DNA from 2 places in the Streptomyces ortus genome. Region 1 is predicted to be linked to the other one. Evidence: riboswitches for the same ligand, from Rfam matches in the RefSeq annotation. Region 1 holds a riboswitch; the other holds the start of a gene.
The links. Region 1 has a riboswitch for cyclic di-AMP ahead of K3769_RS29940 (M23 family metallopeptidase). Riboswitches for the same ligand answer to the same signal wherever they lie in the genome.
Positions count from the first base shown of each region.

Region 2: another riboswitch for cyclic di-AMP. It lies ahead of K3769_RS14105 (LysM peptidoglycan-binding domain-containing protein); the one in region 1 lies ahead of K3769_RS29940 (M23 family metallopeptidase).

Region 1 covers NZ_JAIFZO010000002.1:6,039,319-6,054,576, reverse strand. The annotation lists gene K3769_RS29995 (MFS transporter) at 1-875, shown strand, start outside; gene K3769_RS29990 (D-arabinono-1,4-lactone oxidase) at 835-2,154, shown strand; gene sepH (septation protein SepH) at 2,626-3,711, shown strand; gene K3769_RS29980 (sulfurtransferase) at 3,821-4,648, opposite strand; gene K3769_RS29975 (VOC family protein) at 4,961-5,755, shown strand; gene K3769_RS29970 (thymidine kinase) at 5,765-6,421, opposite strand; gene K3769_RS29965 (alkaline phosphatase family protein) at 6,502-7,689, opposite strand; gene K3769_RS29960 (DUF5998 family protein) at 7,689-8,276, opposite strand; gene K3769_RS29955 (bifunctional acetate--CoA ligase family protein/GNAT family N-acetyltransferase) at 8,318-11,284, opposite strand; gene K3769_RS29950 (HPr family phosphocarrier protein) at 11,458-11,739, shown strand; gene K3769_RS29945 (GntR family transcriptional regulator) at 12,079-12,771, opposite strand; gene K3769_RS29940 (M23 family metallopeptidase) at 13,026-13,799, opposite strand; cyclic di-AMP (ydaO/yuaA leader) riboswitch at 13,813-13,967, opposite strand; gene K3769_RS29935 (M16 family metallopeptidase) at 14,266-15,258, opposite strand, start outside.
Region 2 covers NZ_JAIFZO010000002.1:2,449,737-2,464,994, forward strand. The annotation lists gene K3769_RS14075 (serine/threonine-protein kinase) at 1-339, shown strand, start outside; gene K3769_RS14080 (SurA N-terminal domain-containing protein) at 493-1,137, shown strand; gene K3769_RS14085 (nucleoside triphosphate pyrophosphohydrolase) at 1,175-2,161, shown strand; gene K3769_RS14090 (globin domain-containing protein) at 2,242-3,450, opposite strand; gene K3769_RS14095 (cytochrome P450 family protein) at 3,688-5,007, shown strand; gene K3769_RS14100 (LysM peptidoglycan-binding domain-containing protein) at 5,239-6,141, shown strand; cyclic di-AMP (ydaO/yuaA leader) riboswitch at 6,360-6,529, shown strand; gene K3769_RS14105 (LysM peptidoglycan-binding domain-containing protein) at 6,535-7,236, shown strand; gene eno (phosphopyruvate hydratase) at 7,703-8,989, shown strand; gene K3769_RS14115 (FtsB family cell division protein) at 9,080-9,556, shown strand; gene K3769_RS14120 (DUF501 domain-containing protein) at 9,595-10,116, shown strand; gene K3769_RS14125 (Ppx/GppA phosphatase family protein) at 10,360-11,301, shown strand; gene K3769_RS14130 (NAD(P)/FAD-dependent oxidoreductase) at 11,762-13,165, shown strand; partial or broken gene K3769_RS14135 (class I SAM-dependent methyltransferase) at 13,501-14,798, shown strand; gene K3769_RS14140 (ABC transporter permease) at 14,893-15,258, opposite strand, start outside.

The DNA.
Region 1 (15,258 bases):
CGATGACCAGGGCGCGCTGGGCGCTCATCTACCGGGACAGGCCCGAACTCCACACGGCGTACGCCTTCGAGTCCGTCGTCGACGAGATCTGCTTCATCTTCGGGCCGATCATCTCCATCGGGCTGTCCACCGCGTTGTTCCCGGAGGCCGGGCCGCTGCTCGCGTCCTGCTTCCTGGCGGCCGGTGTCTTCTGGCTGACGTCCCAGCGCGCCACCGAGCCCCCGGCGCATCCCGGTGCGCACCACACGGGTGGCTCGGCGCTGCGCTCGGCCGGGCTGCAGGTCCTGGTGGTCACCTTCGTGGCGACCGGTGCGATCTTCGGGGCGGTCGACGTGGTCACCGTGGCCTTCGCCGACGAGGAGGGCCACAAGGGTGCCGCGAGCCTCGTCCTGTCCGTCTACGCGGCGGGCTCCTGCCTGGCCGGGGCCGTCTTCGGGCTGCTGCGCTTCTCCGGGGCGCCCGCCCGCAGGTGGGTACTGGGCATCTGTGCCACGGCCGTGAGTATGATCCCTCTGCTACTGGTCGGAAACTTGCCGTTCCTGGCTGTGGCGCTGTTCGTTGCGGGCCTGTCCATCGCACCGACGATGATCACGACGATGGCTCTCGTCGAACTGCACGTACCACGCGCGAAACTGACCGAGGGCATGACGTGGGTGAGCACGGGGCTCCTGGTCGGGGTGGCGCTCGGTTCCTCCCTGTCCGGCTGGGTGATCGACGCAGCCGGGGCACGGGCCGGGTACGGGGTCCCGGTCGCGGCCGGGGCTGTCGCGGTCGCGGTGGGTTTCCTCGGGTATCGCCGGCTCAGCAGGCCGGTTCCGCAGCGGGGAGGAACCCATGTACAGCACAGTGAGCGGCAAGAGCGGCACCTGGCGTAACTGGGCAGGGAACGTCACCGCCCGGCCGGCCCGGGAGGTCACGCCCGCCTCCGTCGAGGAACTCTCCGCCGCCGTGCGCCGGGCCGCCGAGGACGGACTGAGAGTCAAGGCCGTCGGCACAGGCCACTCCTTCACCGCGGCGGCGGCGACCGACGGCGTATTGATCCGCCCTCAACTGTTGACCGGGATCCGCAGGATCGACCGTGACAACGGCACCGTCACGGTGGAGGCCGGCACACCGCTCAAGCGCCTCAACCTCGCCCTGGCCCGGGAGGGTCTGTCGCTCACGAACATGGGCGACATCATGGAGCAGACGGTGTCGGGCGCGACCAGCACCGGCACGCACGGCACCGGCCGCGACTCCGCCTCGATCGCCGCCCAGATCGTGGGACTTGAACTGGTGAGCGCCGACGGCTCGGTCCTCGCCTGTTCCGAGAAGGAGAACCCCGAGATCTTCGCGGCGGCCCGGATCGGGATAGGCGCCCTGGGGGTCATCACCGCGATCACCTTCTCCGTGGAGCCCCTTTTCCTCCTCTCGGCCCGCGAGGAGCCGATGAGCTTCGACGAGGTGACAGGCTCCTTCGACGAACTGTTCACGGAGAACGAGCACTTCGAGTTCTACTGGTTCCCCCACACCGGCAACTGCAACACCAAGCGCAACAACCGCAGCGTGGGCCCGGAGAAGCCGGTCGGTACCGTCCGGGGCCTGTACGAGGACGAGTTCCTCTCCAACGGCGTCTTCCAGGCGGCCAACTACGTGGGCCGTGCCGTCCCCGCCACGATCCCCTCCATCGCCCGGATCTCCAGCCGCGCCCTGTCCGCCCGCACCTACACCGACATTCCCTACAAGGTCTTCACTTCTCCCCGCCGGGTGCGTTTCACGGAGATGGAATACGCGGTTCCGCGAGCCGCCCTGGTCGAGACCTTGCGCGAACTCAAGGCCATGGTCGACCGTTCGCCTCTGCGCATCAGCTTCCCGGTGGAGGTGCGCACGGCCCCCGCGGACGACATCACCCTCTCCACCGCGTCCGGCCGGGACAGCGCGTACATCGCGGTCCACATGTTCAGGGGGACGCCCTACCAGGCGTACTTCAGCGCCGCGGAGCGGATCTTCACCGCGCACGAAGGCCGGCCCCACTGGGGCAAGGTGCACACCCGTGACGCGGAGTACTTCGCCGAGGTCTATCCGCGCTTCGGCGAGTTCACCGCGCTGCGGGACCGGCTCGACCCGGAGCGGCGCTTCGGCAACGACTACCTGCGGCGGATCCTGGGCGACTGACGGCTCCGGCCGACCACGAGCGGCGGTCGCGTCGACCGGTTGCCCGAGCACAGGACGTACGGTCGAAGCAGCTCACCCGACTTCCGGCGATCATGTGAAGAACGAGTCTCATCATGATCACGAAAATGTCACCCCCGGCGTCCAACTCCCGCCTCCGGACAGAAGTTCGGTGGCGTGCCGATCCACGCAAGTGGCCCGAATGGAGTACTGTTGCGAGCCCTGGGACCGGACGCGCGCCAGGGTGTCCGGAGCCGTACAGGACCGCCGAGAGGGGGCCCGTTGCACAGGGTGATGAGGATTGTCACTTAGCGTTGCGAATAGGTAACCGTGCCATAACGGCGAGTTCGGGCCACCGTCCGACACGCCGGGCAACTCGGCAAGGTTGTGGCAGGCTGCACCCGGGCAGGCCACACTCGACTAGCGGAAGCAGCGACGCACGTGACGTCGGCAGGCACCACCCGGGAGGTCCCCATGCCCGAACTGCGTGTCGTGGCCGTCTCCAACGACGGCACACGGCTGGTGCTGAAGGCTGCGGACAGCACGGAGTACACGCTTCCGATTGACGAGCGTCTACGCGCCGCCGTACGCGGCGACCGTCCCCGCCTCGGCCAGATCGAGATCGAGGTGGAGAGCCATCTCCGCCCCCGAGACATCCAGGCACGTATACGCGCGGGAGCGTCCGCCGAAGAAGTCGCCCAGCTCGCCGGTATCCCGGTCGACCGGGTGCGCCGCTTCGAGGGACCCGTCCTCGCCGAGCGCGCCTTCATGGCGGAGCGGGCCCGCAAGACGCCCGTCCGCCGCCCCGGTGAGACGACAGGACCCCAGCTCGGCGAGGCCGTGCAGGAGCGCCTGCTGCACCGCGGCGCCGACAAGGAGACCGTCCAGTGGGACTCCTGGCGCCGCGACGACGGCACCTGGGAGGTGCTGCTCGTCTACCGCGTGGCGAGCGAACCGCACTCCGCGAGCTGGACGTACGACCCGCCCCGGCGGCTCGTCCAGGCCGTCGACGACGAGGCGCGCTCGCTGATCGGCGAGTCCGACGACCTCGGCACCGCCGAGCCCAGCTTCCCGTTCGTCCCGCGTATCGCGCGGCTGCCCCGCGACCGTCCGCTGGACCGCTCCCTGGACCGGCAGATCGAGCGGCCGAGCCTGCCGCCGTCCTCCGAGCCGGACATCGAGGAGGGTGTCAGCGAGCGTGAGCGCGACTCGCTGACCAGCCTCCTGGAAGCGGTGCCCAGCTTCCGCGGCGACATGGTCGTGCCCGAGCGGCCCTCGGCAGGACCCGCGGCCTCGACGGCCTCGACCACCGAACTCCCCGCGACGGACGAACCGCCCGTCACCGAGCCCGAGGTGGAGGAGCCGCCGGCTCCCGCGGCCTCGGCCGGTTCCGCCTACGCGGACGTGCTGATGCCGCGCTCGGTGGCCAGCCACCGCGACCGGCTCGTCGGCGCCACCGACCGGCAGGCCGAGGCGGACGGTGTCCGTCCGGGACGCAGAGCGGCCGTACCGAGCTGGGACGAGATCGTCTTCGGGACGCGACGCAAGAAGCAGGACTAGGACGCGAGAAGCAGGACCAGGAAGTGGCGGAGGGCTCGCACCATGCCGGTGCGAGCCCTCGGTTCTTTTGTCCGCCCTTCCTTACCTGCCCGCCGACCCGCCTCTGGCGCTACTGCGGATCGGGGCCGGTCGCGACCGGCCGGCCGGCGTCCCGCGACCACTCCGACCAGGACCCCACGTACAGCGCGGCCGGGATACCCGCGACCGCCAGCGCAAGCACCTCGTGCGCGCCGGAGACGCCCGACCCGCAGTAGACACCGACCTCCGAAGACCCGTCGGCGCCCAACGACGCGAAGCGGTCGGCGAGTTCGGCGGCCGGCAGGAAGCAACCGGATTCGGCCACATTCCCGGTGGTCGGTGCCGAGACCGCGCCGGGGATGTGGCCGCCGACCGGGTCGATCGGCTCGACGTCTCCGCGATAGCGCTCGGCGGCCCGGGCGTCGAGCAGCAGACCGGCACGGGCCAGCGCCGCGGCGCCGTCGGCATCGAGCAGGGACGCCTTCCCCGGAGCGGGTACGAAGGTTCCGGCGGCCGGAGCCGCGGGGCCGCTCTCGACCGGACCGCTCCACGCGGCGAGGCCGCCGTCAAGCACACGCACCGACGGATGACCCGTCCAGCGCAACAGCCACCAGGCCCGCGCGGCGGCCCAGCCGAGCCCTCCGTCGTACACGACGACGTCACGGTTCTCGCTGACCCCGGCCGCGCGCATGGCCTCGGCGAAGACCTCCGGGTCGGGCAGCGGGTGGCGGCCCGCCGCGCCGGCGGGGCCGGCGAGCTCGGTGTCCAGGTCCACGTAAACGGCACCCGGAATGTGTGCCTCCTCGTAGGCGTGGCGCAGGTTCGGGCCGCCCAGCTGCCAGCGGACGTCCAGCACGACCGGCGGGTTCGGTCCCGTCAGGTCGCTCGCGAGTCGGGATGCGGAGATGATGGCGTTCATGGCCACCATCCTCGCGCACGGGGTGGCCACTTCGTCCAGGTCCGGCTACTGTGCTCGGCCGGGCCGCCCCGGCCACACGGAGTGCCGGAACGGGCACGCGCTGTACGGCCGGTGGACATGCGCGGGCAATCGCGGGGAAACGGATGGGCAACAGGAATGCGCGCATCCTCCCGCCGAGGGCCGTTCGGCCCTGGCGCGGCCGACCGCCGGTGGTGCGACCATCGGCACCGGAGCCGTGGTCCACGAAGGCGGTACGTGCGGTTCGACAGCGGAAGTGAAGCGGCCCCGCGAGGCGCCGAGGAGAGGGTGACGATGACCGAGGCACGGGAGTCGGCCGGCCTGGACGGTGCCGCGTACACGCCCGGCGCGCCCTGCTGGGTGAGTCTGATGGTGCACGGGATGGCGGCGACCCAGGAGTTCTACGGGGAACTGTTCGGCTGGGAGTTCCAGCCCGGTCCGCAGCAGCTGGGAGCCTATGTGCGGGCGCGGTTGGACGGGCACGAGGTGGCGGGCATCGGCCTGCTGCCGGCGGACCGCCATCTGCCGGTGGCGTGGACGCCCTACCTCGCCTCGGACGACGTGGACCTGACGGCGGAGACAGTCCGGCACTGCGGTGGCACGGTCGGCGTGGGTCCGCTGGTCGCCGACACCGCCGGCCGTCTGGCGATCGCCTCGGACCCCTCGGGCGCCGTGTTCGGCATCTGGCAGGCCGCGGCCCATCTCGGTGCGGGCATCGCCGGGGTTCCCGGGACCCCCGCGTGGAACGAACTCGTCACCCGGGAGTCCGCGGGGGTCGCCAAGTTCTACGAGACGGTCTTCGGCTACGAGGAGGAGCCCGTCGTCTCCGCCGACTCCGACTACGTCACCCTGCACCTCAAGGGCCGCCCGGTGGCCGGGATCCATGGCGTCGGCAACGCCCTGCCCAGGGACCGGGGCGCCCACTGGATGACGTACTTCGAGGTCGTCGACGTGGACGCGGCGGCGGCCCTGGTCGGCGAACTCGGCGGCCACGTCCTCAAGCGGGCCCACGACAGCCCGTACGGCCGGATCGCCGAGGTGGCGGACCTGGAGGGAGCGGTGTTCTCCCTGGTGCGGACCAGCCGCTGAAGCGGGCTTTCAGCGTCGGGCCGCGGTGTCCAGCGGGAGTACGTCCGGGGACAGGGCGCCCGCCCGCGCGGTCGCCGCGGTCATCCGCCGGCTGTGGTGCCGGCGGCACAGCACCTCGTAGCCGATGTCCTGTGACTGGTCGACGTCTCCGACGACGACCTGGGCACCCTCCACGACCATCCGGCCGCCTATCGTGCGGGCGTTGTGGGTGGCGCGGGCGCCGCACCAGCAGAGGGCCTCGACCTGGAGCACCTCGACGCGGTCGGCGAGTTCGACGAGCCGCTGCGAGCCCGGGAAGAGCTTGGAGCGGAAGTCGGTGGTGATGCCGAAGGCGAAGACGTCGATGTCCAGGTCGTCGACCACGCGCGCGAGTTGGTCGATCTGTTCGGGGGCGAGGAACTGTGCCTCGTCCGCGATGACGTAGTCCGCCCGGCCGCCCCGTGAGAGGTGCTCGACGAGGTACGCGTACATGTCCTGGTCGTCCTCGACCTCCACCGCGTCCGTGACCAGACCGAGCCGGGAGGACAGTTTGCCCTCGCCCGCGCGGTCGTCCCGGGTGAAGATCATCCCCTGCAGACCGCGGGCCGAGCGGTTGTGCTCGATCTGCAGAGCCAGCGTCGACTTCCCGCAGTCCATGGTTCCGGAGAAGAACACCAGCTCGGGCATGGGGAGTCGAGCACCTTTCAGCGGGGGTGGAGCAGCGGTCGGGGGCGGCTGGGCGGGGACGATGCGCGGCGGGCGGAGGGTCAGGAACGCACTTCCAGCAGCGGAACGTGCTGTTCCGCCGGGGTCATCGAGCCGTGGTTGCCGACCATCAGCGACTCCTTCGGCTCCCGCTCGGACGCGGTGATCAGCACGTCGTCCCGGGCGGCGGCGACCACGTCGCCGATGCGCGCGTACACCCGCTCGTCGACGTGCGGGCCGAACCAGCCCGCCGCGATCGCCTCGTCGCGCGAGGCCACCCAGAACTGTTCGCCGAGCACCTCGCGCCAGCAGGTCAGCACGTCCGACTCGGCGCCCTGGACCGCGTACACGTGCCGGGCGCGGCCCTCGCCGCCGAGGAGGACCACGCCCGCGCGCAGCTCCCAGTCCTCGTCGAAGTCGATCCGGTGGCGCTCGTCGAAGGGGATGTCGATCATGCCGTGGTCGGCCGTGACGTACAGGGCCGCGCGTGGCGGCAGTTGCTCGGCCAGGCGCTGGACCAGCCGGTCCACGTACATGAGCTGTCCGCGCCAGGCGTCGGAGTCGATGCCGAAGCGGTGTCCCTTGCCGTCCACCTCGGCGTAGTACGTGTAGACCAGCGAGCGGTCCCCCGCTGCCAGTTGCTCGGCCGCCATGTCCATGCGGTCCTCGCCGGTCAGCCGTCCGTGGAACGTGCCGCCGCTGAGCGCGATCTTGGTCAGGGGGGTGTTCTGGAAGTGCGGGGCCGACACCTGGGCCGTGTGCACACCCGCCGCGTCGGCCAGCTGGAAGACCGTGGGGTACGGCTGCCACGTGGCCGGCTTGGTCCAGGGGATCCAGCGGAGCTGGTTCATCAGCTCGCCGGTCTCCGGGTCGCGCACGGTGTAGCCGGGCAGGCCGTGCGCTCCCGGGGGCAGGCCGGTGCCGACCGAGGCGAGCGAGGTGGCGGTGGTCGCGGGATAGCCCGCCGTGATCGGCCGGCCCGTCCCGCCGCGCGAGCTGCCCAGCAGGGAGCTCATGAACGGGGCCTCGTCCGGGTGCGCCCTGAGCTGCTCCCAGCCGAGGCCGTCGATCAGGAAGACGCAGTTCCGGTCGGCCGGGCTCAGTTCACCGAGAGAAGCGGTCATGTCCGGTACGTCCATGCCCGCGGCCAGGGTGGGCAGGAGGTCCGCGAGCGAACCCGTCCCGTATTCGGGTACGGGGGCCGATTCGACGGTGAGCGGTTCCGGGTCGTCCCAGACTTGCTGGGACATCAGCGGGTGACGTCCGCGGTCGCCTCGGAGAGCGACTGCGCGAAGGCGAGCGTCTGGCGCACGGCGTCCGGCCCGTCACCGGCCTCGCTGACGCGCAGGCTCAGGTCGTCCGCCGTCGAGCTGCCGGTGTAGCCGTGGTCCGCCTCGCAGTTGGAGTCGCCGCAGGCCGCGGGCTCCAGGTCGATCCGGGCGACCGCGCCCCAGCCGATGGTGAGGACGACCTCGCGCGGCAGGGTCCCCACGACGTACTTCTCGGGGTTCGCCACGACGCGGCTGAGCACGACGGACGAGATCCGGCCGATCTTCACGGACTCCGTGGACGTCGTCGCGTACGGCGTGGGCGACGTGCTGTCCGCGGCCTGCTCGTCGGTGTGGCTCACGATGAAACGGTTACCCGTGAGAACGAGCACCGTGACGTGCCGGCGCACCTCGTTCGCGTCGAACGTCGTCTCCTGGTGGACCAGATACGACCGGATGGGCTCGCCCCCTACAGCGGCCTCCACAGCCTCGGCCACAAGGGCCGGGTAGTAGCCGCTGCGCTCGATCGCCGCTCGCAGCCCCTGGGTCGTCGTACTGGTCTTGGCCATGATGTCCATTCTACGGGGGTGTACTGACTGCGAGGCACCGCTCAGTACACGGGGAGCGTGCGTGGGCCGAGGTCGTCGCGGGCGGGCGGCGGCGCGAGCCGTACGGAGGCGCCGAGCACGCTCAGGCCGCGCGGGGCGACGACGACCGGTTCCAGGGACACGGAGACGACCTCGGGGTGGTCGTCGACAAGCCGTGACAGGCGCAGCAGCAGCTCTTCCAGGGCCGCGACGTCCGCGGGGGCCGAACCGCGCCAGCCGAAGAGGAGGGGGGCGGTCCGGATGGAGCGGACCAGGGAGGCGGCGTCGCGGTCGGTGACCGGAATCAGTCGGTGTGCGGTGTCTCCGAGCAGCTCCGAGGCCGCTCCGGCGAGCCCGAAGGAGAGCACCGCTCCGGCGGCCGGGTCGATGACCGCCCGTACGACCGTGTCGACGCCGCGCGGTGCCATGGCCTGTACCACCGGGCGCAGTTCGCCGGGCTCCCCGAAGAGGCTGGTCAATTCGGCGTACGCGCGCCGCAGTTGCTCCTCGTCCGCCAGGTCGAGGCGGACGCCGCCCAGGTCGGCGCGGTGCCGCAGGTGCGGGGCGGTGGTCTTCAGGGCAACGGGGTAGCCGAGGTTCTTCGCCGCGGCGGCGGCCTCTCCGGGGGTGGGGGCGGGCAGGGCGCGGCGGACGTCGATGCCGTACCGGGCGAGGAGTGCGCAGGTGTCGTCGGGGCCGAGGGTGAGCGCGTCCGCGACCGGGCCCGGGTCCGTCGTAGGCACGGCCGCTCCCGGCTGCGTCTGTCCCGTATCCGCGGTGGTGCCGCCCTCCCCGTCGACGAGAAGGCGGCCGATCTGTTCGGCCGCGCCCTTCTCGTCGATGTCCTCGTACTCGGGCACCCGCCCCGGATCGGCGGCCTCCTGCCGCCACTGGCCGTACTTCACCGCTTCCGCGAGCGCGCGCACGGCCCGCTCGGCGGCGGGGTAGGCGGGGATGAGGCGGGAGTCCACCTCGGCGCTTCCTGGCTCTGCGCTTCCTGCCTCTGCGTTCTCCACCTCGGGGAGGACGGCAGCGGAGCGCTGGGCGGGGCCGGCTGCCGACGCGATGCCGTCCGGCGTGGTGCCGGTCCGGGTGGTGCCGTCCGGTGTCGTGCCTCCGGCCGGGGCGGTGCTGGCCGCCGCGGACAGGGCCTCCGCGAGTCCGCCCAGCTCCACGTGCACCACGAGGACCGGTTTGGCGGGTGCCGCCGCCGAGGCCGAGCGGAGGGCCTCCGCCAGGGCGGCGTCCGCCGCGGACCGCTCGCCCACCGCCGGAATCGCCGTGACCACGACGGCGTCGCAGGCGTCGTCGGCGAGGGCGTGCGCAAGGGCGGCACGGAAGTCCTCGGCGGAGGCGCCCGTCGTCAGGTCGCGGGGCGGCAGCGGTCGCAGCCCCTGGGCGAGACACGCGTCGTACGTCAGCAGCCCGAGCGACTCGGAGTTCCCGAGGATCGCCACCCTGGGGCCCGCGGGCAGGGGCTGGCGGGCCAGCAGCAGCCCCGCGTCGACCAGCTCCGTGATCGTGTCCACCCGGATGACCCCGGCCTGCCGCAGCAGGGCGGACACCGTGGCGTGGGGCAGCCGGGTGGCCCGTACCGCGTGCCCCTGGGGCGCCGCCCCGCCGTGCCGCGCGCCCTGGACGACGACCAGCGGTTTGGCCGCGGCCGTCCGGCGGGCGAGGCGGGTGAACTTCCGCGGGTTGCCGATCGATTCGAGGTACATGAGGGCGACATCGGTGTCCGGGTCGTCGTACCAGTACTGAAGGACGTCGTTGCCGGACACGTCCGCGCGGTTGCCGGAGGAGACGAACGTCGACACGCCCGTCACCCCCGTGACACCGCCGCCGCGCCGGTGCAGCCGGGACAGCAGCGCGATCCCGATGGCCCCGGACTGGGCGAACAGGCCGATGCGTCCGGTGCGCGGCATCTGGGGCGCGAGCGAGGCGTTGAGCCGGGTCCGCGGGGAGGTGTTGATGACTCCGAAGGCGTTCGGCCCGATCAGCCGCATTCCGTACGTACGCGCCTGGCGTACGAGCTCGCGCTGGCGCTCCCGGCCCTCGGGGCCGCTCTCGGCGTACCCCGCGGAGACCACGACGAGCCCCTGCACCCCGTGCTCGCCGCACTCCGCGACCGCTTCCGGGACCCGTCCGGCCGGGACGGCGATCACCGCGAGGTCGACGGGCTCGCCGATGTCGCGCATGGAGCGGTGGGCCGGGACCCCGGCCAACTCCTTCTCCAGAAGTGCTCCGTTCACCGCGTACAGACGTCCGGTGAAGCCCGCGTCGCGCAGGTTCTCCAGGATGCTGCGGCCCACTCCCCCGGGTGCGCGGCCCGCTCCGACGACGGCGACCGAACCGGGTGCCAGGAGCCGGGCCACGGAACGCGCCTCCGCCCGCTGCTCCCGCGCGCGCTGCACGGCAAGCGAGCGGTCGGTGGGCTCCAGGTCGAACTCCAGGCGTACGACGCCGTCCTCGAAGCTGCGCTTCTGCTGGTACCCGGCGTCCGTGAACACCTTGATCATCTTGGTGTTGGCGGGCAGCACCTCGGCGGCGAAGCGGCGGATGCCGCGCTCACGGGCGACGGCCGCGACATGTTCGAGCAGGGCGGAGGCCACGCCCCGGCCCTGATGGGCGTCCTGGACGAGGAAGGCGACCTCCGCCTCGTCCGCGGGGGCGGAGGCGGGCCGGCCGTCCGCGGCGATGCGGTCGTACCGTACGGTGGCGATGAATTCACCGCCGACGGTCGCCGCGAGTCCGACCCGGTCCACGAAGTCGTGGTGGGTGAAGCGGTGCACGTCCTTGGCGGACAGCCGCGGGTACGGCGCGAAGAAGCGGTAGTACTTCGACTCGGCGGACACCTGCTCGTAGAAGCTGACGAGGCGGTCGGCGTCGTCGGCCGCGATGGGCCGGATGCGCGCGGTGCCGCCGTCGCGCAGCACGACGTCGGCCTCCCAGTGAGCGGGGTACTCGTGCCGGTCCGGCGGGGTCTGCATGGGGCCCAGACTACGACTCGGGTCCGACAACGGCGGGTTCGCGTCCGGCGGAGACCCGGGGCAGTCTTGGGGTCCCGGGCCGGTCGGGGTCCGTACCTGCGCGAGGCACGCCTCACCGTTCACCGTATGGAAGACTGGTCTAGACAACCTTGACACCTGAAGGGCAGCATCACATGGCTGAGCGCCGCGTCAACGTCGGCTGGGCCGAGGGCCTGCACGCCCGTCCCGCCTCCATCTTCGTCCGGGCGGCCACGGCCACCGGCGTCCCTGTGACGATCGCCAAGGCCGACGGCAACCCCGTCAACGCCGCGTCCATGCTCGCGGTCCTCGGCCTGGGCGCCCAGGGCGGCGAGGAGATCGTCCTGGCCTCCGACGCCGAGGGCGCGGACGCCGCGCTCGACCGTCTGGCGAAGCTGGTCGCCGAAGGGCTCGACGAGCTCCCCGAGACGGTCTGACCTTCGGGCCCCTCGGGCCCCTCGACCCTCTTCGGGTCTCCCGGATCCCGTAGGACCCCATCGGTCCCGTCGGATCCCGATACGGCGGAGCCGCGTCACCCACACCCCGGGCGACGCGGCTCCGCCGTTCGTGCGGACCGGAACGTACGTACCCGTGCGGACCGGAACGTGCGGGACCGGGGGCCGTTCTTTTCCGGTGCGTGACGCTCGGCGTATCGATTTCCGCACCCGTTTGTGCGCGACCGGAAACGGCGCGCTCGACAATTCCGGGCACGCGGAAGAAAAGGGCACCTGAAATAGGACCCCGCCGAATATCCCTCTTTGTATACGGTGCTTCTGTTAATGCCGCAGGCCCGCCGTGTTTACGGGATGTTGCGAAGTCCTCACACGCTCGACGCGGTCCCCGCCGGGAAACCGCAGCCGGTGCGCGGACGTCGCCCGCTCCGCGTGCAGCGCCGTGATCGCCCTGGCCCGGTCGCTGTCACCGCGGGCCACGGCGTCCACGATGGCTCCGTGCTCGGTCCAGGACTCGGCGGGGTGCGTGGGCGCCTCGACCGAGTACATCCAGGCGATCTTGTGCCGCAGCTGGCCGAGGGTCGAGGTCAGCGCGGGGCTCCCCGAGGACTGCGCGAGCGTCTCGTGGAACCAGGCGCCGAGCGAGCGCAGATCCTCGCTGTTGCCCCGCCTGGCCCGCTCCTGGCCGAGCCTGACCAGGCCGCGCAGCACCTTGAGGTGCGCCTCGGTGCGTCGCTGGGCGGCCCGGGCGGCGCCCAGCGGCTCCAGCAGCACGCGCATCTCCAGGAGGTCGGCGGCCTCCTGCTCCGTGGGTTCCGCGACGCACGCGCCCGCGTGCCGGCGGGTGACCACGAAGCCCTCCGCCTCCAGGGTGCGCAGCGCCTCGCGGACGGGGACCCGCGAGACGCCGTAGCGGCGCGCGAGCAGTTCTTCGGTGAGCCGGCTGCCGCGCTCGTAGACACCCGCGACGATGTCGTCCCGGATCGCCGTGCATACCGAGCGCGCGGGAATACGCATGACCGGACCTCCGCCTTAATCCCCGCGAAACGCGGTCGATTGACGCTTGTTCGGTGACTCTATTGCAGAGAACGGGAAATTCCGAAGGCAGGCGGGAATCCATGGATATTTTTTGGACACACCATGCTTCTGAACAGGCAGTCGTCCGGTGCGGAAGTGACCGAAAGCGGCACGGACGCACGAAGGCCCCGGCTCGGTGAGCCGGGGCCTTCGACGGAGGTGCGCCGCGGAGGCGTACGGGGGGCGCCGTGCGGTCAGACGTTCACGCCGTGCCCGCGCAGGTACGCGATCGGGTCCATGTCGGATCCGTACTCGGCGGTCGTCCGCGCCTCGAAGTGCAGGTGCGCCCCCGTGACGTTGCCGGTCGCCCCGGAGAGGGCTATCTGCTGCCCCGGAGTGACCGTCTGGCCGACCGAGACACCGATGGACGAGAGGTGCCCGTACTGGGTGTACGTGCCGTCAACCATCTTGATGACGACTTGATTGCCGTAGGAGCCGCCCCAGCCGGCCTCCACGACGGTGCCGGAGCCCACCGCGTGCACGGCGGTGCCGCTGGCGGCGTGGAAGTCGATCCCGGTATGGCTGCCGGAGGACCAGATGCCGCCACCGGCCTGGTAGGACGTGGAGACGTACGAGCCGGTGATCGGCGCGGTGTAGGCGTTGAGGCGCTTGCGCTCGGCCTCGCGGGCCGCACGGGCCTTGGCCTCGCGCTCCTTCTCGGCCTTCTCACGGGCCTCCTCCGCGCGCTTCTCCGCGGCGGCCTCGGCCTTCTCGCGGGCGGCGGCCTGCTCGGCGGCCTGACGCTGGGCCATGGCCTGGGCGTCGACCTCGTGGGCGACCGTGTCGCCCATGGTGACTGCCTTCAGGGGGCCCGTCTGCTCGATCTCGCTCTCCGCGGCGAACGCCGGGGCGGCCAGCGTGCCCACGACGCCGGTGGTGGCCAGGGCGGCGACGCCGACGGTCCTGCGGGTGGTGCGCGTCATGCGGCTGGGAAGACGGTGCTTCCCCGTGGCGCGGGTGAACGCCATGAAGTGGCTGGTCCTTTCCTTCCTTCTCGCCTACCGGGTTAGCTGACGGGTTCGGAGCAGGAAGGTCTCCTACGGACCCCCTTCGGGAAGGGCGTCCGATTCACCCCAGGGACCTGGGTCCCCGGCTCCCCTGGCTCGCGCCATGCGGGGACTCGGCGATGACTGTCCGGTGCCGCGGACGCGGCGCAGTGCCTGACGGACAGCCGGACCGACGCTAAGCGGCGCCTCTTTCATTCGACAAACGGATCACCATTTTTGTAGCGCACGCCACAGGGCAGACGGGCAACTTCCCTGCAATACGGACAAACCATGGACATAACCATGGACATAGGAGTAGGGGGACAGGAAAGGGCCCGGGCGACGCGTTCCGTCACCCGGGCCCCGGCCGGTGCGGGTCCTGCCCGATCGCGGGCTCTGCCCGATCGCAGGTCCTGTCCCGTCGCAGGCCCCGCCCCGTCGCAGATCCCTATTCGGCTGTCACGACGCTGACTTCACCGATACCGAGGGCCCTGACGGGCTCCTCGATCTGCCCGGCGTCCCCGACGAGGACGGTCACCAGCCGGTCCACCGGGAACGCGTTCACGACGGCCGCGGTGGCCTCCACGGTGCCGGTGGCGGCGAGCTGCTTGTACAGCGTCGCCTGGAAGTCGTCCGGCAGGTGCTGCTCGACCTGGTCGGCGAGTGTGCCCGCGACGGCTCCCGCGGTCTCGTACTTCAGGGGCGCCACACCCACCAGGTTCTGTACGGCCACGTCGCGCTCGGCGTCCGTCAGGCCCTCGGCGGCCAGGGTGCGCAGCACCTTCCACAGGTCGTCGAGCGCCGGGCCGGTGTTCGGGGTGTCCACGGAGCCGCTGATGGCGAGCATCGAGATGCCCGTCCCGTCCGGAGCGGAGCGCAGCACCTGGCCGAACGCCCGCACTCCGTAGGTGTATCCCTTCTCCTCCCGCAGGACCCGGTCCAGACGGGAGGTGAGGGTGCCACCGAGGCAGTACGTGCCGAGCACCTGTGCGGGCCACACACGGTCGTGCCGGTCCGCGCCGACCCGGCCGATGAGCAACTGCGTCTGGACGGCGCCGGGCCGGTCGACGATGATCACGCGGCCGGCGTCGTCGGCGGTCACCGAGGGCACGGGTCGCGCCTGGGCCTGGGATCCGGTCCAGGCACCGAGCGTGTCCGCCAGCAGCGCGTCGAGGTCGACGTCCGTGAGGTCGCCGACGACGACGGCGGTGGCCGTGGCGGGGCGTACGTGCTTCTCGTAGAAGGCGCGCACGGCCGCGGAGTCGATCGCGGTGACCGTCTCCTCGGTGCCCTGGCGCGGGCGCGACATCCGGGAGTCCGCCGGGAAGAGCTGCCGGGACAGCTCCTTGGCGGCCCGCCGGGCCGGGTTCGCGCTCTCGTGCGGGATCTCGTCGAGCCGGTTGCGCACCAGCCGCTCGATCTCGCCGTCCTCGAACGCGGG
Region 2 (15,258 bases), 3.6 Mb from region 1:
CGGGCCACCGAGGCGGGCCGGGCCGACCCGCAGTCCCTGCGTTTTCGCTACGAGGCCGCCCAGTGCCTCGAACAGCTCGGCGAACCGGCGGCGGCGCTCGCCGAATACCGCGCGCTGCTGCCGTACTACGAGAACCAGTACGTCGCCCAGGACGCCGAACTCTCCTTCGAGGTGCGCCGGCGCATCGGGCATCTGCTCCTCGCGCTCGGCGACCGGGCCGCCGCCCACGACACGCTGGCCCGGCTCCAGTACGACGTCGAACGGCTCCGGGGCCCCGGCCACCCGCTGGTGAGCGACATCGGCCGGACCCTGCAGTGGCTCGGGCAGGTCCGCGGCTGATTCGCGCGTCCCCGAACCGCGTGCCGCCGGGCGGTGCCCCAAGTCCAGGCGAATCGTTGGGTCGAATGGGTGGCCGAGAGCCGGTCCCCTGCCTAACATCGATCACTGCAAGACTTTGTGCACCGTCGCACAATCTCCCACAGGAGGTTTTCCTTGCACCGCCGCCGTCGCACCGCGTTCCTGCTCACCGCCGCACTCGTCACCGCGGCCCCCCTCCTGACCGCCTGTGGCAGCGAGGCGCATCCCGGTGCCGCGGCCGTCGTCGGCGACGACCGCATCACGGTCTCCCAGCTGGAGAACCGGGTGAACGAGGTACGGACCGCACAGCGGGCCGCCACCACGGGCGAGGCGCAGTACGAGCAGGCCATCGCCAAGTCCGGTGGCCTCACCCGCGACACCCTGCACGGCATGGTCCTCGACAAGGTGCTGCACCGGGCCGCCGACGACGCGGGCGTGAGCGTCACCCGCAAGGAGATCCAGGAGGCCCGCACCGGCCTGGAACAGCAGGCAGGGGGCGCGAAGGCCCTCGAAGTGAGCTGGCTCCAGCAGTACGGAGTGCCGCCCGAGCGGCTCGACGACAACCTCCGCGTCCAGATCGAGGCCCAGAAGCTCGCCGCCGCCCTCGGTACGGACACCAGCCGGCCGGACTTCTGGAAGGCGCTGTCCGAGGCGTCCAAGAAGCTGGACGTCGACCTGAACCCCCGGTACGGCAGCTGGGACGTCGAGAAGAGCAGCCGCGTCGACGCCAAGCTCCCGTGGGTGCGCGACATCACGGCGGCGAGCCAGAAGCCGGCGTGACCGCCGCCCGAAGCCCTCGCCCTTCACTGTCAGTGGCGTGGGTTACGTTCGGGGGGTGAACGAATCCAGCCCCGGGCGCATCGTCCTGCTCACCACCAGCCACCGCGTCGCGCCCGGACTGCTGTCCTGGCCCGCCTGGCAGGCGCTGCACGGCGCCGACCGCGTCCTGTGCGCGGACGGCGCCCACCCGCAGCTGCCGTACCTGCGTGAGGCGGGCATCGAGGTAGAGGAGACCGCGCCCGGCGCCCAGGAGCTGGTCGACGCCTGTGCCGGGGGGCGCACGGTCACCGTCGTCGCCACCGGCGAGGGCGAACCGCGCCTGACCGACGGCCTGGCCCGGCTGGCCGGCACGGGACGGGTGCGGATGCCCGACCTCGAACTGCTCCCCGCCTCGTACGACCTGCCGGGCGCCCGCCTCCTCGACCTCGTCCAGGTGATGGACCGCATCCGCCTCGAATGCCCCTGGTCCTCGCAGCAGACCCACAAGGGCCTCGCCAAATACGGCATCGAGGAGGCGTACGAACTCGTCGAGGCCATCGAGGAGGGCGACCGGGACGAACTGCGCGAGGAGCTCGGCGACGTACTGCTCCAGGTCGTCTTCCACTCCCGGATCGCCGAGGAGGGCAGCGCGGACGACGGTTCGGAGCCCTTCTCCATCGACGACGTCGCGGCCGGCATTGTCACCAAGCTGATCCACCGCCACCCGCATGTGTTCGGCGACGAGACCGCCTCCACACCGGAGGAGGTCAAGGAGCACTGGCTGCGCACCAAGGCCGAGGAGAAGCGGCGGACGTCCGTCACGGAGGGCGTTCCGCTCGGCCAGCCCGCCCTGGCGCTGGCCGCCAAGCTGGCCTCCCGCGCGCGTACGGCCGGCCTCGACGCCCCGCTGCCCCAGGGCGAGGGCATCGGCTACGAACTCCTGGCCCTGGCCGTCCGGGCCGAGGAATCGGGCGTGGACCCGGAAGCGGCCCTCAGAGCAGCAGCCCGCACGTACCGGGACGCCATACGGGCATCGGAGTCCTGAGAGCGCCCCAAAGGGGCGCGGGGAACTGCGCGGCCAGCCCCGACCGGCCCGCACTCTCATCACCGGCCTCCCCCAGGGGGCTACCGCGGCCGAGGCCGCCGCAGCAACCACGCCCCCGGCCCCACCCCCCGCTCGCGGCCCACTCCCGTGCAGGGGAGTTCGTCGAAGAACACCCGCCCCGGCTCCGCCCCGAGCCCGGGAAGCACGGAGGAGATCCCCGCCACCAACCCCGGCGGCCCCGCCAGATACACATCGTGGCGCGCCCAGTTCGCCCGGTTCCCCAGAGCCGTCAGCAGCCGCTCCGTGGCCTGGGCCTTCGGGCGCCCCGGCGCGGGTGTCAGCACGGTGACGTCCAGCCAGGGCAGCCGCGTGCGCAACCCGTCGAGCACGGCCCGGTCATAGAGGTACGCGACCTCGCGGGCCACCACGAACAGCCGCGCCTCGTCGTACGCGCAGGGCGCCCGCCCCAACTGCTCGAGCAGCGCCTTCACCGGCGCCCACCCGGTACCCGCCGCGATGAAGGTGAGGGGCCGCTCCACGGGCGCACGGAGGGTGAGCCGGCCACCCGGCGCGCCCAGCCGCAGCACATCGCCCCGCCGCGTGCGCCGGACCAGTTCGGGCGACAGCGCGCCGCCCGCGACGAGGCTGATGTGCAGATCGAGGGTGCCGTCGCCGCGGGGCGCGTTGCCGACGGAGTACGGCCGCCAGACACCCGGCACCCTGGGGCTGCCGACGCTCACGTACTGGCCCGGCAGATGGGGGAGAGGCCGGTCCGGACGGAGCGTCAGCACGGCGAGATCGCCCTCGCGCCCGGTGCACCCGGGCAGTCCGGTGCGGCCGACGACCTCGGCGTCCCACCAGGACGGCTGCCCCTGGCTCTCCGACTCGCCCGCGCCTTCCAGCATGACGTCCGTGATCAGCGCGTACGCCTCGGTCCAGGCCTTCGCCACCTCATCGCTCCAGGCGGACCCGGACACGGCGGCGAACGCGGCGATCAGACTGTCGCCCACGGCCGTGTAGTGCTCGGGGCGCGCCAGGTACTTCCGGTGGTCCCGCCCCAGAACCCGCAGGTACTCGTGGAGTCCCGGCTCTTCCAGGCGGGCGACGACGAGCGCCAGAGCGGTGAACAGACGGTCCCGCTGGCGTTCCTTGTCCGCCGGGGAGTCCAGCGGGAACAGGGCGCGGACATCGGGGTGGTGCCAGAACAGATGCGAGTAGAAGTACTTGAGCGCGAACTCGGCCCGCCTTTCGACGACCGCGAAACTGGTCCGGAGTATTTCGGGGTCCACGCCCGTGAATGTAGGTAGCCGGAGAGCCGGACAGTCAAGGGGGAGGACATTTCAGGACAGCCTGGGGTGAAGCACGTAAGGAAGCCGTATTCGCGGGCGACAGGCGAAGGCGACCGGGGCGGGCCGGAGTGCCCGGCGGTCCGCGGAATGAGGCTGATAGGACGCCGGAAGCGCGCCGAAAGGGCGCCGGGCGGGCGCCGGGAAAGCTCGCGCCGCCCCTCCCGATACCGTCGCGGAGTGACCGAAACGCCTGCACAGCCGCCCGTACAGCCGCCTGCCCAGCCGCCCGCGCCGACCCCGGGGCAGCCCGTCCCCGAACTCTTCAGCTGGGAGTTCGCCACCGATCCCTACCCGGCGTACGCCTGGCTCCGCGAGCACGCTCCCGTGCACCGGACGAAACTGCCCAGCGGGGTGGAGGCCTGGCTCGTCACCCGTTACGCGGACGCCAAGCAGGCCCTCGCCGACGGCCGGCTCAGCAAGAACCCCGCCCATCACGACGAGCCCGCGCACGCGAAGGGCAAGACCGGCATCCCGGGCGAGCGCAAGGCCGAGCTGATGACGCATCTGCTCAACATCGACCCGCCGGACCACACCCGGCTGCGGCGGCTCGTCAGCAAGGCGTTCACGCCCCGGCGGGTGGCCGAATTCGGCTCCCGGGTGCAGGAGTTGACCGACCAGCTGATCGACGAGTTCGCCGGGAAGGGGGAGGCGGACCTCATCCACGACTTCGCCTTCCCGCTCCCCATCTACGCCATCTGCGATCTCCTCGGTGTCCCGCGCGAGGACCAGGACGACTTCCGTGACTGGGCCGGGATGATGATCCGGCACGGGGGCGGCCCCAGGGGCGGCGTCGCCCGGTCGGTCAAGAAGATGCGCGGCTACCTCGCCGAGCTGATCCACCGCAAGCGCCAGGAACTGACGGACGTGCCCGCCCCGGGCGAGGACCTGATCTCCGGTCTCATCCGGGCCTCCGACCACGGCGAGCACCTCAGCGAGAACGAGGCCGCGGCGATGGCCTTCATCCTCCTGTTCGCCGGTTTCGAGACGACCGTGAACCTCATCGGGAACGGCACCTACGCCCTGCTCACCCACCCCGGAGAGCGGCGGCGGCTGCAGGACTCCCTGGCGGCCGGCCGCACGGACCTGCTCGCGACCGGCGTCGAGGAACTGCTCCGCTACGACGGGCCCGTGGAGCTGGCCACCTGGCGGTTCGCGACCGAACCGCTCAGCGTCGGCGGGCAGGACATCGCCGCCGGTGACCCCGTCCTCGTCGTGCTCGCGGCGGCCGACCGCGATCCCGAGCGGTTCCAGCATCCGGACACGCTCGACCTCTCCCGCCGTGACAACCAACACCTCGGTTACGGGCACGGCATCCACTACTGCCTCGGCGCGCCCCTCGCCCGGCTGGAGGGGCAGACGGCACTGGCGACGCTGCTGACCCGGCTGCCCGACCTGCAACTCGCGGGAGATTCGGCTGATTTGAGGTGGCGCGGCGGGCTCATCATGCGGGGGTTGCGCACGCTTCCGGTGGAGTTCACCCCGGTCGCGACGTCTTGACCGAAGTAGTGGCGGACGCGTCGCGGTCGTAGCACCGAAGCCGACGGAAGGTGAGACTCCGTCAACTCTGTGATCTTCACGTTATCTACGCTGCATCGACTTGTGACAAGAGTTCGAGTGCCGCTACCTTCACCCATCAATGCGGCAGGCCCGCCCGTCGCAGCAGCCACGAGCACGGCTTTCGCGCTGTGCGCCGTGCGCATTCCTTGCTGTCACGCGAAAGGCAATCGCATGCTCTCCGGGAACGGCCGTCATCGTCGCCCCCGCCAGGCTCCGGCGCTCCTCGTCGCCGCCGGCGTGGCCGGATCGGCCATCGCGATCCCCCTGCTCGGCGCGAGCGGCGCGAGTGCCGCCAGCGGTACGACCTGGGACGCGGTCGCCGAGTGCGAGAGCGGTGGCTCCTGGAGCGCCGACACCGGCAACGGGCTCTACGGCGGCCTCCAGATGAGCCAGGAGACCTGGGAGCAGAACGGCGGCCTCGACTACGCGCCGAGCGCCGACCAGGCCAGCCGTTCGCAGCAGATAGCCGTCGCCGAGAAGATCCTCGCGGCCCAGGGGACGAGCGCCTGGGTGACCTGTGGTCTCGTCGCCGGCCTGACGCAGGACTCCGACTCCGCCGACGTCGACACCGGCCTCGCCGAGGACTCCGCGAGCCCGTCGGCCGACGCGGACGCGGCCAAGGGGAGCGAGAGCGCGAAGTCCGACTTGTCCCAGGACGGCGATTCGAAGGCCGACGACAAGTCCGCCTCGGAGTCGCAGGGCTCGGACAGTTCGTCCGCGGGCGGCAAGGCGAAGGGTGACGACTCGGACAAGTCGTACCAGAACGACGAGGCTTCGGACGACACGGCCGCGGACAGTTCCGGCCGTCACCGGGGCGGCAGTGCCGAAGAGGTCGACATGGCGCCCCGCGCCGACGACTACGCCGGCCGGCACGCCTCGCGCAGCGACAGCACCTCGCGCGTCCTCGCCGACGAGGGCTCGTACGCGGTCCGTTCCGGGGACAGTCTGTCCAGCATCGCCGACTCCCTTGGCGTCGACGGCGGATGGAGCGAGCTCTACGCCGAGAACAAGGACAGCATCGGCGCCGACCCGGACTTCATCATCCCCGGTCAGCGCCTCGCGGTCGACGGCTGAGCGGCGCCGAGCAAGTAGTGATCAAGGCGCCGAATCGGGCGAAAAGCAGCGGTAGTTCGCGCTGAATGTCCGATTTGGCGAATTGAGACATGGATCTCAACACCCCTGATCGTCTTTGAAATTCGGCGCGGCCCGTGTCTACGGTCGTGACCGCTCGCCATTGGTGAGCCCCGACGGTCGCACGCCGAATCCTGCCAACGGCCGTACGGGAACAGTCGTCGCGTAAAGCGCCGTAGGCAGGAGCGGGGGACCCAGGTAAGTGCCGGACCCGGTCGACATGGCCGGGCACGGCTTGGGGTTAAGCCGCGTGACAGCAGTGTCACGCGGCCGGGCAACTCACTCGGCCCGAACCCGACAGCTCACCTCGCAGGCGTCGGTGAGGGGATCTACTTCATGCTGCTTTCGAACAAGGGCAAGCACCGTCGCCCGTCCAAGGCCACCCGCATCGCCACGCTCGCCGGTGTCACCACCGCCGCCGTCGCCGTCCCGCTGATGGGCGCCACGGGAGCCTCCGCCGCCACCACCTCCGAGTGGGACACCGTCGCCCAGTGCGAGTCCGGCGGCAACTGGTCGATCAACACCGGCAACGGCTACTACGGCGGCCTGCAGTTCTCGGCCTCCACCTGGGCCGCGTACGGCGGCAGCTCGTACGCCTCCACCGCCGACCAGGCGTCCAAGTCCCAGCAGATAGCCGTTGCCGAGAAGGTTCTCGCGAGCCAGGGCAAGGGTGCCTGGCCGAGCTGTGGCGTGGGCCTCTCCGGCGCCTCGACCGGTGGCTCCAGCGCCCCGTCGGGCTCCGACAGCTCCAACCAGAGCACCTCGCAGCCGCAGCAGCAGCAGAACTCGCAGTCCTCCGAGGAGCGCGCCTCGCGTTCGCAGGAGCGTCCGGCGGCGAAGAAGACCGTCGAGACCCCGACCGGCAAGAAGGTCAAGAAGGGCGACGGCGAGTACAAGGTCGTCAAGGGCGACACCCTGAGCGAGATCGCCGACAAGAAGAACGTCAAGGGCGGCTGGGCGAAGCTCTACAAGCTGAACGACGACATCGTCGACGACGCCGACTTCATCTTCCCCGGTCAGCAGCTGCACCTCAGCTGACAGCGGTCGCGCGACGGCTGTACGGCGGCTGCGCGGCGGCGCATCCGGTCGGGGCACTGGCCGCTCGGCCCCGACCGGACGTCCGGCCCGCATCCGGATCGCGACTGAACCACAGCGCTCTCACGTCCGTGTCCTTCATAGTGGAGGCCTCGTGAGGGTCACCCCCGTCCCCCACGGGCTCCCCGCTCCGGTGCGTGTTCCCCCGTACGCACCGGAGCGGGTTTTTTTGTGTCTGCTCTCTCTGCCTGTTCTGGTTGCCTGTTCTCGCTGGCTGTTCTTTCCGGCTGTTCTTTCTGCCCGTGTCTTTGTTCCGTTCGGAAACAATTTCCTCTCGGTTTCTGTCCAGGGGGCGGTCGAGGGCTGGCCGATCCCCGGCAGCCGGTTAGGCTCATCCCGCGGGGCCACCACGGCCTGCGCGCAACCGGGCCTCCGGCCCGGCACAGCTTGTGTCACATCCCAGAAGGAGATGCTCGTGCCGTCCATCGACGTCGTCGTAGCCCGGGAAATCCTGGACTCCCGAGGCAACCCCACGGTCGAGGTCGAGGTCGGCCTCGACGACGGCAGCACGGGTCGTGCCGCCGTCCCGTCCGGTGCCTCCACCGGTGCCTTCGAAGCAGTCGAGCTCCGTGACGGAGACCCCAACCGCTACCTCGGCAAGGGTGTCGAGAAGGCCGTCCTCGCCGTCATCGAGCAGATCGGCCCGGAGCTCGTCGGCTACGACGCCACCGAGCAGCGCCTCATCGACCAGGCGATGATCGACCTGGACGCCACCGACAACAAGGGCTCGCTCGGCGCCAACGCCATCCTCGGCGTCTCCCTCGCCGTCGCGCACGCCGCCTCCGAGGCCAGCGACCTGCCGCTCTTCCGCTACCTGGGCGGACCGAACGCGCACCTGCTGCCCGTCCCGATGATGAACATCCTGAACGGCGGGTCGCACGCCGACTCGAACGTCGACATCCAGGAGTTCATGATCGCCCCGATCGGCGCGGAGTCCTTCTCCGAGGCCGTGCGCTGGGGCGCCGAGGTCTACCACACCCTCAAGAAGGTCCTGAAGAGCCGCGGTCTGTCCACCGGCCTCGGCGACGAGGGCGGCTTCGCCCCGAACCTCGGCTCCAACCGCGAGGCCCTCGACCTCATCGTCGAAGCCATCAAGGAAGCCGGCTACACCCCCGGTGAGCAGGTCGCGCTCGCGCTCGACGTCGCCGCGTCCGAGTTCTACAAGGACGGCAAGTACGAGTTCGAGGGCAAGTCCCGCTCGGCCGCCGAGATGACCGAGTACTACGAGGAGCTCGTCTCCGCGTACCCGCTGGTCTCCATCGAGGACCCGCTGTACGAGGACGACTGGGCCGGCTGGAACGTCATCACCGAGAAGCTGGGCTCCAAGGTCCAGATCGTCGGCGACGACCTCTTCGTCACCAACCCCGAGCGCCTCGCCCGCGGCATCGAGGAGGGCTCCGCCAACGCCCTGCTGGTCAAGGTCAACCAGATCGGTTCGCTGACCGAGACCCTGGACGCCGTCGAGATGGCCCAGCGCAACGGCTTCAAGTGCATGATGTCCCACCGCTCCGGCGAGACCGAGGACGTCACCATCGCCGACCTCGCGGTCGCCGTGAACTGCGGCCAGATCAAGACCGGCGCCCCGGCCCGCTCGGACCGCGTCGCCAAGTACAACCAGCTGCTGCGCATCGAGGAGATCCTCGACGACGCCGCGGTGTACGCCGGCCGCTCGGCCTTCCCCCGCTTCAAGGGCTGACGCCCTCGTAGGCAGCGTCGTACGTACGTCCCCGTACGCGGTCCCGTACCGTGTGCGGGGACGTACGTACGTATCGGGGAGGCGGGACAGATGGCTGTGAAGGACCGTGACCGGTTCTCCACCGCGACCAGGCTGCGGGCGCTCGGTGAGCAGACCGCCGCCCGTGTCTACCGCTCCCAGACCAAACGCCAGGCGCGCCGCTCGCGGCTGACCGGCCGTGCGGCGCTGCTCGCCCTCGTGCTCTGCTCGCTCGTCGTGGCCCTCGCCTATCCCATAAGGCAGTACGTCTCCCAGCGTGCCGAGGTCGCCGACCTGCAGCGTGAGCGCGAGCAGGCCCGTGAGCGCGTCGAGGAGCTGCGCGACCTGAAGGCGCGCTGGCAGGACGACGCGTACGCCGAGCAGCGCATCCGGGAACGGCTGCACTACGTGATGCCGGGCGAGACCGGCTTCATCGTGATCGACCCCGACGCGGCGAAGAAGACGCGTACGGACCGGACGGCCGCCGACCGGGCCTGGTACGCCAACGTCTGGGACGGCGTCGACAAGGCCGACGCCTCCGACCAGTGAACCGAACCAGCTGAACCAGAAGGACACAGAGCCAAGGCATGCAAACGCCCCCGCCGCCCACCGGGCGCACCGAGCCCACCGACGCCGACGTCGAGGCCTTCAAGCAGCAGCTCGGTCGGCCACCGCGCGGGCTGCGCGCGATCGCGCACCGCTGTCCGTGCGGACAGCCGGACGTCGTCGAGACGGCTCCCCGGCTTCCCGACGGGACGCCGTTCCCGACCACGTACTACCTGACGTGCCCGCGTGCGGCCTCCGCCATCGGCACGCTGGAGGCGAACGGCGTCATGAAGGAGATGACGGACCGTCTCGCCACGGACCCCGAGCTGGCGAAGGCGTACCGGGCCGCGCACGAGGACTACATCGCGCGGCGGGACTCCATCGAGGTGCTCGAAGGGTTTCCGAGCGCGGGCGGGATGCCGGACCGGGTGAAGTGCCTGCACGTCCTGGTCGCGCACTCGCTGGCCGCGGGCCCGGGGGTGAACCCCCTGGGCGACGAGGCGATCGAGATGCTCCCGGAATGGTGGCGCAAGGGCGCGTGCGTCGTGCCTACGGCGGGGTGAACCGGGGCGCAGCCCCTCTTGAGGGCGCGGGGAACGGCGCAGTCTGTTGTTTTCGGGGGCGCGGGGAACGGCGCAATCTTTTGCCTTTCAGGGGCGCGGGGAACGGCGCAATCTCTTGCCTTTTAGGGGCGCGGGGAACGGCGCAATCCTTTGCCTTCAGGGGCGCGGGGAACTGCGCAATCGGGGGTTCGGGGGCGGAGCCCCTGAGCGGGACGAACGACTGCAACAGGAGATCTCACCACAATGACTCGCGTCGCCGCCGTCGACTGCGGCACCAACTCCATCCGCCTCCTCGTCGCGGACGCGCACCCCGACACCGGCGAACTCGTCGACCTGGACCGCCGCATGACGATCGTCCGCCTCGGACAGGACGTCGACCGCACGGGCCGCCTCGCCCCGGAGGCCCTGGACCGCACCTTCGCGGCCTGCCGCGAGTACGCCGAGGTCATCAAGGAGCACGGCGCCGAGCGCCTGCGCTTCGTGGCCACCTCGGCCTCCCGCGACGCCGAGAACCGCGACGAGTTCGTCCGCGGGGTCCTCGACATCCTGGGCGTGGAGCCCGAGGTCATCTCCGGCGACCAGGAGGCCGAGTTCTCGTTCACGGGCGCCACGAAGGAGCTGGCGGGCCGTGACGACCTGGCCAAGCCCTATCTCGTGGTGGACATCGGCGGCGGCTCCACCGAGTTCGTCGTCGGGGACGACCACGTGCGGGGCGCCCGCTCGGTGGACATCGGCTGTGTACGGATGACGGAACGGCACCTCGTCCGGGACGGCGTGGTCACCGACCCGCCGACCGAGGAGCAGATCCGGGCGATCCGCGCCGACATCGAGGCGGCCCTCGACCTCGCCGAGGAGTCCGTGCCCCTGCGGGAGGCCCGCACGCTCGTCGGACTGGCCGGCTCCGTCACCACCGTCGCGGCGATCGCCCTGGAGCTTCCGGAGTACGACTCCGAGGCCATCCACCACTCCCGGGTCTCCCTGGACAAGGTCCGTGAGATCACCGGGCGGCTGCTCGCGGCCACGCACGCCGAGCGGGCGGCGATCCCCTCGATGCATCCGGGGCGCGTCGACGTCATCGGCGCCGGCGCCCTCGTACTCCTCGCGATCATGGAGCGGACCGGCGCCCGGGAGGTCGTCGTGAGCGAGCACGACATCCTCGACGGCATCGCGTGGTCCGTGGCCTGAACCGGGCCCGCGTCGAGGCCCCGCTCGCCCCCACGTCGGCGGCCTCGGCTGAGCAGGTCCGGCACCGGATGAGCGCACTTGAGGGGCCTGGCGAGGGCCTGGAAACGACGGCGCCGACAGCCCTGCGGAAAACTTCGTGAAGTTCTTCACAAGAGAATCGGTCCTGTTGAGGGAGGTTTTACTCCCTCCGGGTACCGCGCGGCTCCCGACAGCGCTCAATCCATGATCAACAGGCTGTTTCGTGAAGGCTGCGATCATGTGAACGGGTCGGCTGGTCCAGGAGTGTGAATGAGCCGGAGTGGCAGCTCAGGCGGCATTGACAACGGGTCGCGACGTGCGCTGGTTCCCCTGCTGGAACATGACCTGGGTCACGTGGGCCGCGCAGTGTAGCAGAGGGTGTGAAGAAGCTTGTGAAGGGGCGCACGAGCGACCCCCCTGTGACAGGTGGATACTCGATGGCATGAGCACCACGGAGCGTCCCAGGATCCTCGTAGTAGGCGGTGGGTACGTAGGCCTGTACGCAGCTCGGCGCATCCTCAAGAAGATGCGCTACGGCGAGGCGACCGTCACGGTCGTCGACCCCCGGTCGTACATGACCTACCAGCCCTTCCTCCCCGAAGCAGCCGCAGGCAGCATTTCGCCTCGGCACGTCGTCGTCCCGCTGCGACGCGTGCTGCCCAAGGCGGAAGTCCTCACCGGCCGGGTCACGACCATCGACCAGGACCGCAAGGTCGCCACGATCGCCCCCCTCGTGGGCGAGGCGTACGAGCTGCCCTTCGACTACCTCGTCATCGCGATGGGCGCGGTCTCCCGCACCTTCCCGATCCCCGGCCTCGCCGAGCAGGGCATCGGCATGAAGGGCATCGAGGAGGCCATCGGCCTGCGCAACCACGTCCTCGAGCAGCTCGACAAGGCCGACTCCACGACCGACGAGGACGTCCGCCGCAAGGCGCTGACCTTCGTCTTCGTCGGCGGTGGCTTCGCAGGCGCGGAGACCATCGGCGAGGTCGAGGACATGGCCAGGGACGCCGCGAAGTACTACAGCAACGTCTCCCGCGAGGACATGCGCTTCATCCTCGTCGACGCCGCGGACAAGATCCTTCCCGAGGTCGGCCCCAAGCTCGGCCAGTACGGCAAGGAGCACCTCGAAGGACGTGGGGTCGAGGTCTACCTCTCCACCTCCATGGACTCCTGCGTCGACGGCCACGTGGTCCTGAAGAACGGCCTCGAAGTCGACTCCAGCACGATCGTGTGGACGGCCGGCGTCAAGCCCAACCCGGTGCTCTCCCGCTTCGGCCTGCCGCTCGGCCCCCGTGGTCACGTGGACACCGGCACCACCCTCCAGGTGCGCGGCACGGACTACATCTGGTCCGCGGGCGACAACGCCCAGGTGCCCGACCTCGTCGGCCGCAAGGCGGGCAACGAGAACGCCTGGTGCCCGCCGAACGCCCAGCACGCGCTGCGTCAGGCGCGGGTCCTCGGCGACAACGTGATCTCCGGTATGCGGGGCTTCCCGCAGAAGGAGTACAGCCACGCCAACAAGGGTGCGGTCGCCGGTCTCGGGCTGCACAAGGGCGTCGCGTTCATCGTCGTGGGCAAGATGAAGATCAAGCTCAAGGGCCGACTGGCCTGGTACATGCACCGTGGGTACCACGGGCTGGCCATGCCGACCTGGAACCGGAAGATCCGCGTCTTCGCGGACTGGACGCTGGCCGTGTTCCTGAAGCGTGAGGTCGTCTCGCTCGGAGCGATGGAGACTCCTCGCGAGGAGTTCTACGAGGCGGCGAAGCCGGCGCCGGCGGTTGCGGCTGCCGCTGTTCCGGCGAAGGCGGCGAAGACGGAGGAGAAGGCCAAGGCCTCCTGACCTCCGGTCACCGTCCACCCGCTTGCTCCGAAGGGGCCTCCCGCCATCCGTGGTGCGGGAGGCCCCTTCGGCGTTCCTCGCCCCAGCCCGTTCTCAGGGGCTCCGCCCCGAACCCCCGGTCCTCAAACGCCGGACGGGCTGAAGCATTTCAGCCCGTCCGGCGTTTGAGGACGAGCGCGTGAGCGCGACAGGGGTCCTGGGGCACAGCCCCCTAGTACGTGGTGTGTGCATGTATTTTGCTCGAACATGACGCTTTCGCGGGACTGCGCTCCGCCCCCGTTGGTGTTTACGTGGTGTTGGAGTCTGTGGAATTCCTCGTCACGGAGGTGTGCGTCATGCAGGACGCGGCGCTTCGGCTCAAGGCGCTGATGGAACAGCTGCTGGGAGCCCCGCTCCCGGTGCGGATTCGTGCCTGGGACGGTTCGGAAGCGGGACCGCCGGGCACGCCCGTGCTCGTCGTACGGAACCGGCGGGCGCTGCGCCGACTTCTGTGGAAGCCGGGGGAGTTGGGTCTGGCGCGGGCCTGGGTCGCCGGTGACCTCACGGTGGACGGCGATCTGTACGCCGTACTGGACGCGGTGGCCGAGATGGTCTGGGAGCGCGGGGAGGACGCCAGGACCCTCGCCCAGGCCCTGCGGGACCCCGACGTACGGTCCGCCGTGCGCGGGCTCGTACGGATGGCGGGTTCGCCGCTGCCGCCCGCCCCGCCCCGCGAGGAGGTGCGCGGCCGGTCCCGGCTCTCCCATCTGCACACCAAGCGCAGCGACCGGCGGGCCATCAGCCACCACTACGACGTCGGCAACGACTTCTACGAGATCGTCCTCGGGCCGTCCATGGTCTACTCGTGCGCCTACTGGGAGGCCCCGGACGGCACTCTGGAGGACGCCCAGCGCGACAAGCTCGATCTCATCGCCCGCAAGCTGGAGCTGAAGCCGGGCATGCGCCTGCTCGACGTCGGCTGCGGCTGGGGCTCGATGGCCATCCACGCGGCCCGTGAGTACGGCGTGAGCGTGGTCGGCGTGACGCTGTCCCAGGAGCAGGCCGCGTACGCCCGCAAGCGCGTCGCGGAGGAAGGGCTCACCGACCGGGTCGAGATCCGCGTCCAGGACTACCGGGACGTCGGCGACGGGCCGTACGACGCCATCTCCTCGATCGGGATGGCCGAACACGTCGGCGGCGAACGCTATCTGGAGTACGCGCGCGATCTGTTCGCCCTCCTCAAGCCGGGCGGACGGCTGCTGAACCACCAGATCGGACGCCGGCCGTGGCGGGACGAAGCGGCGTACGAGATCGACGAGTTCATCGACGCCTACGTCTTCCCGGACGGGGAGCTCGCGCCGATCGGCGAGACCGTGACGCAGCTGGAGAACGCCGGGTTCGAGGTGCGGGACGTCGAGTCGATCCGGGAGCACTACGCGCTCACCCTGCGCCGCTGGGTGGCCAACCTGGAGGCGGACTGGCCGCGGGCGGTCAAGCTCACCAGTCCCGGCCGGGCCCGCGTCTGGCGCCTCTACATGGCCGCCTCGGCGCTCGGCTTCGAACGCAACCGCATCGGCGTCAACCAGGTGCTGGCGGTGCGGACACCCCCTCCGGCGCGTCGGGCATGCCGCTGCGGGCTCGTACCTGGAACTGAACCGAGGCCGATCCGGGTGACCGATGGGGGCCCGTTCCCTCAGGAACGGGCCCCATCGGCCTACCCGGTCACCCGGACCGTCGTGCGGCGGCGCCTACTCGGACTTGATCGCCGACAGCATGTTCAGACGGGCCGCCCGGCGGGCCGGCCACAGGGCCGCGAGGACACCGACCGCCGCCGCCAGGAGCAGGAAGACGGCCATCCGGTCCCAGGGCAGCACCAGCTCGTACGTCGGCATCTTCGCGCCCGCGAGTTCACCGGCGGCCCAGCCGAAGAACACGCCGAGGCCCACACCGAGGACTCCGCCGAACAGGGAGATGACCAGGGACTCCAGGCGGACCATCCGCTTGATCCCCTTGCGGTCGAGGCCGATCGCGCGGAGCATGCCGATCTCCTGCGAACGCTCGAAGACGGACATCGCGAGGGTGTTGATCACGCCCAGCACGGCGACCAGGACGGC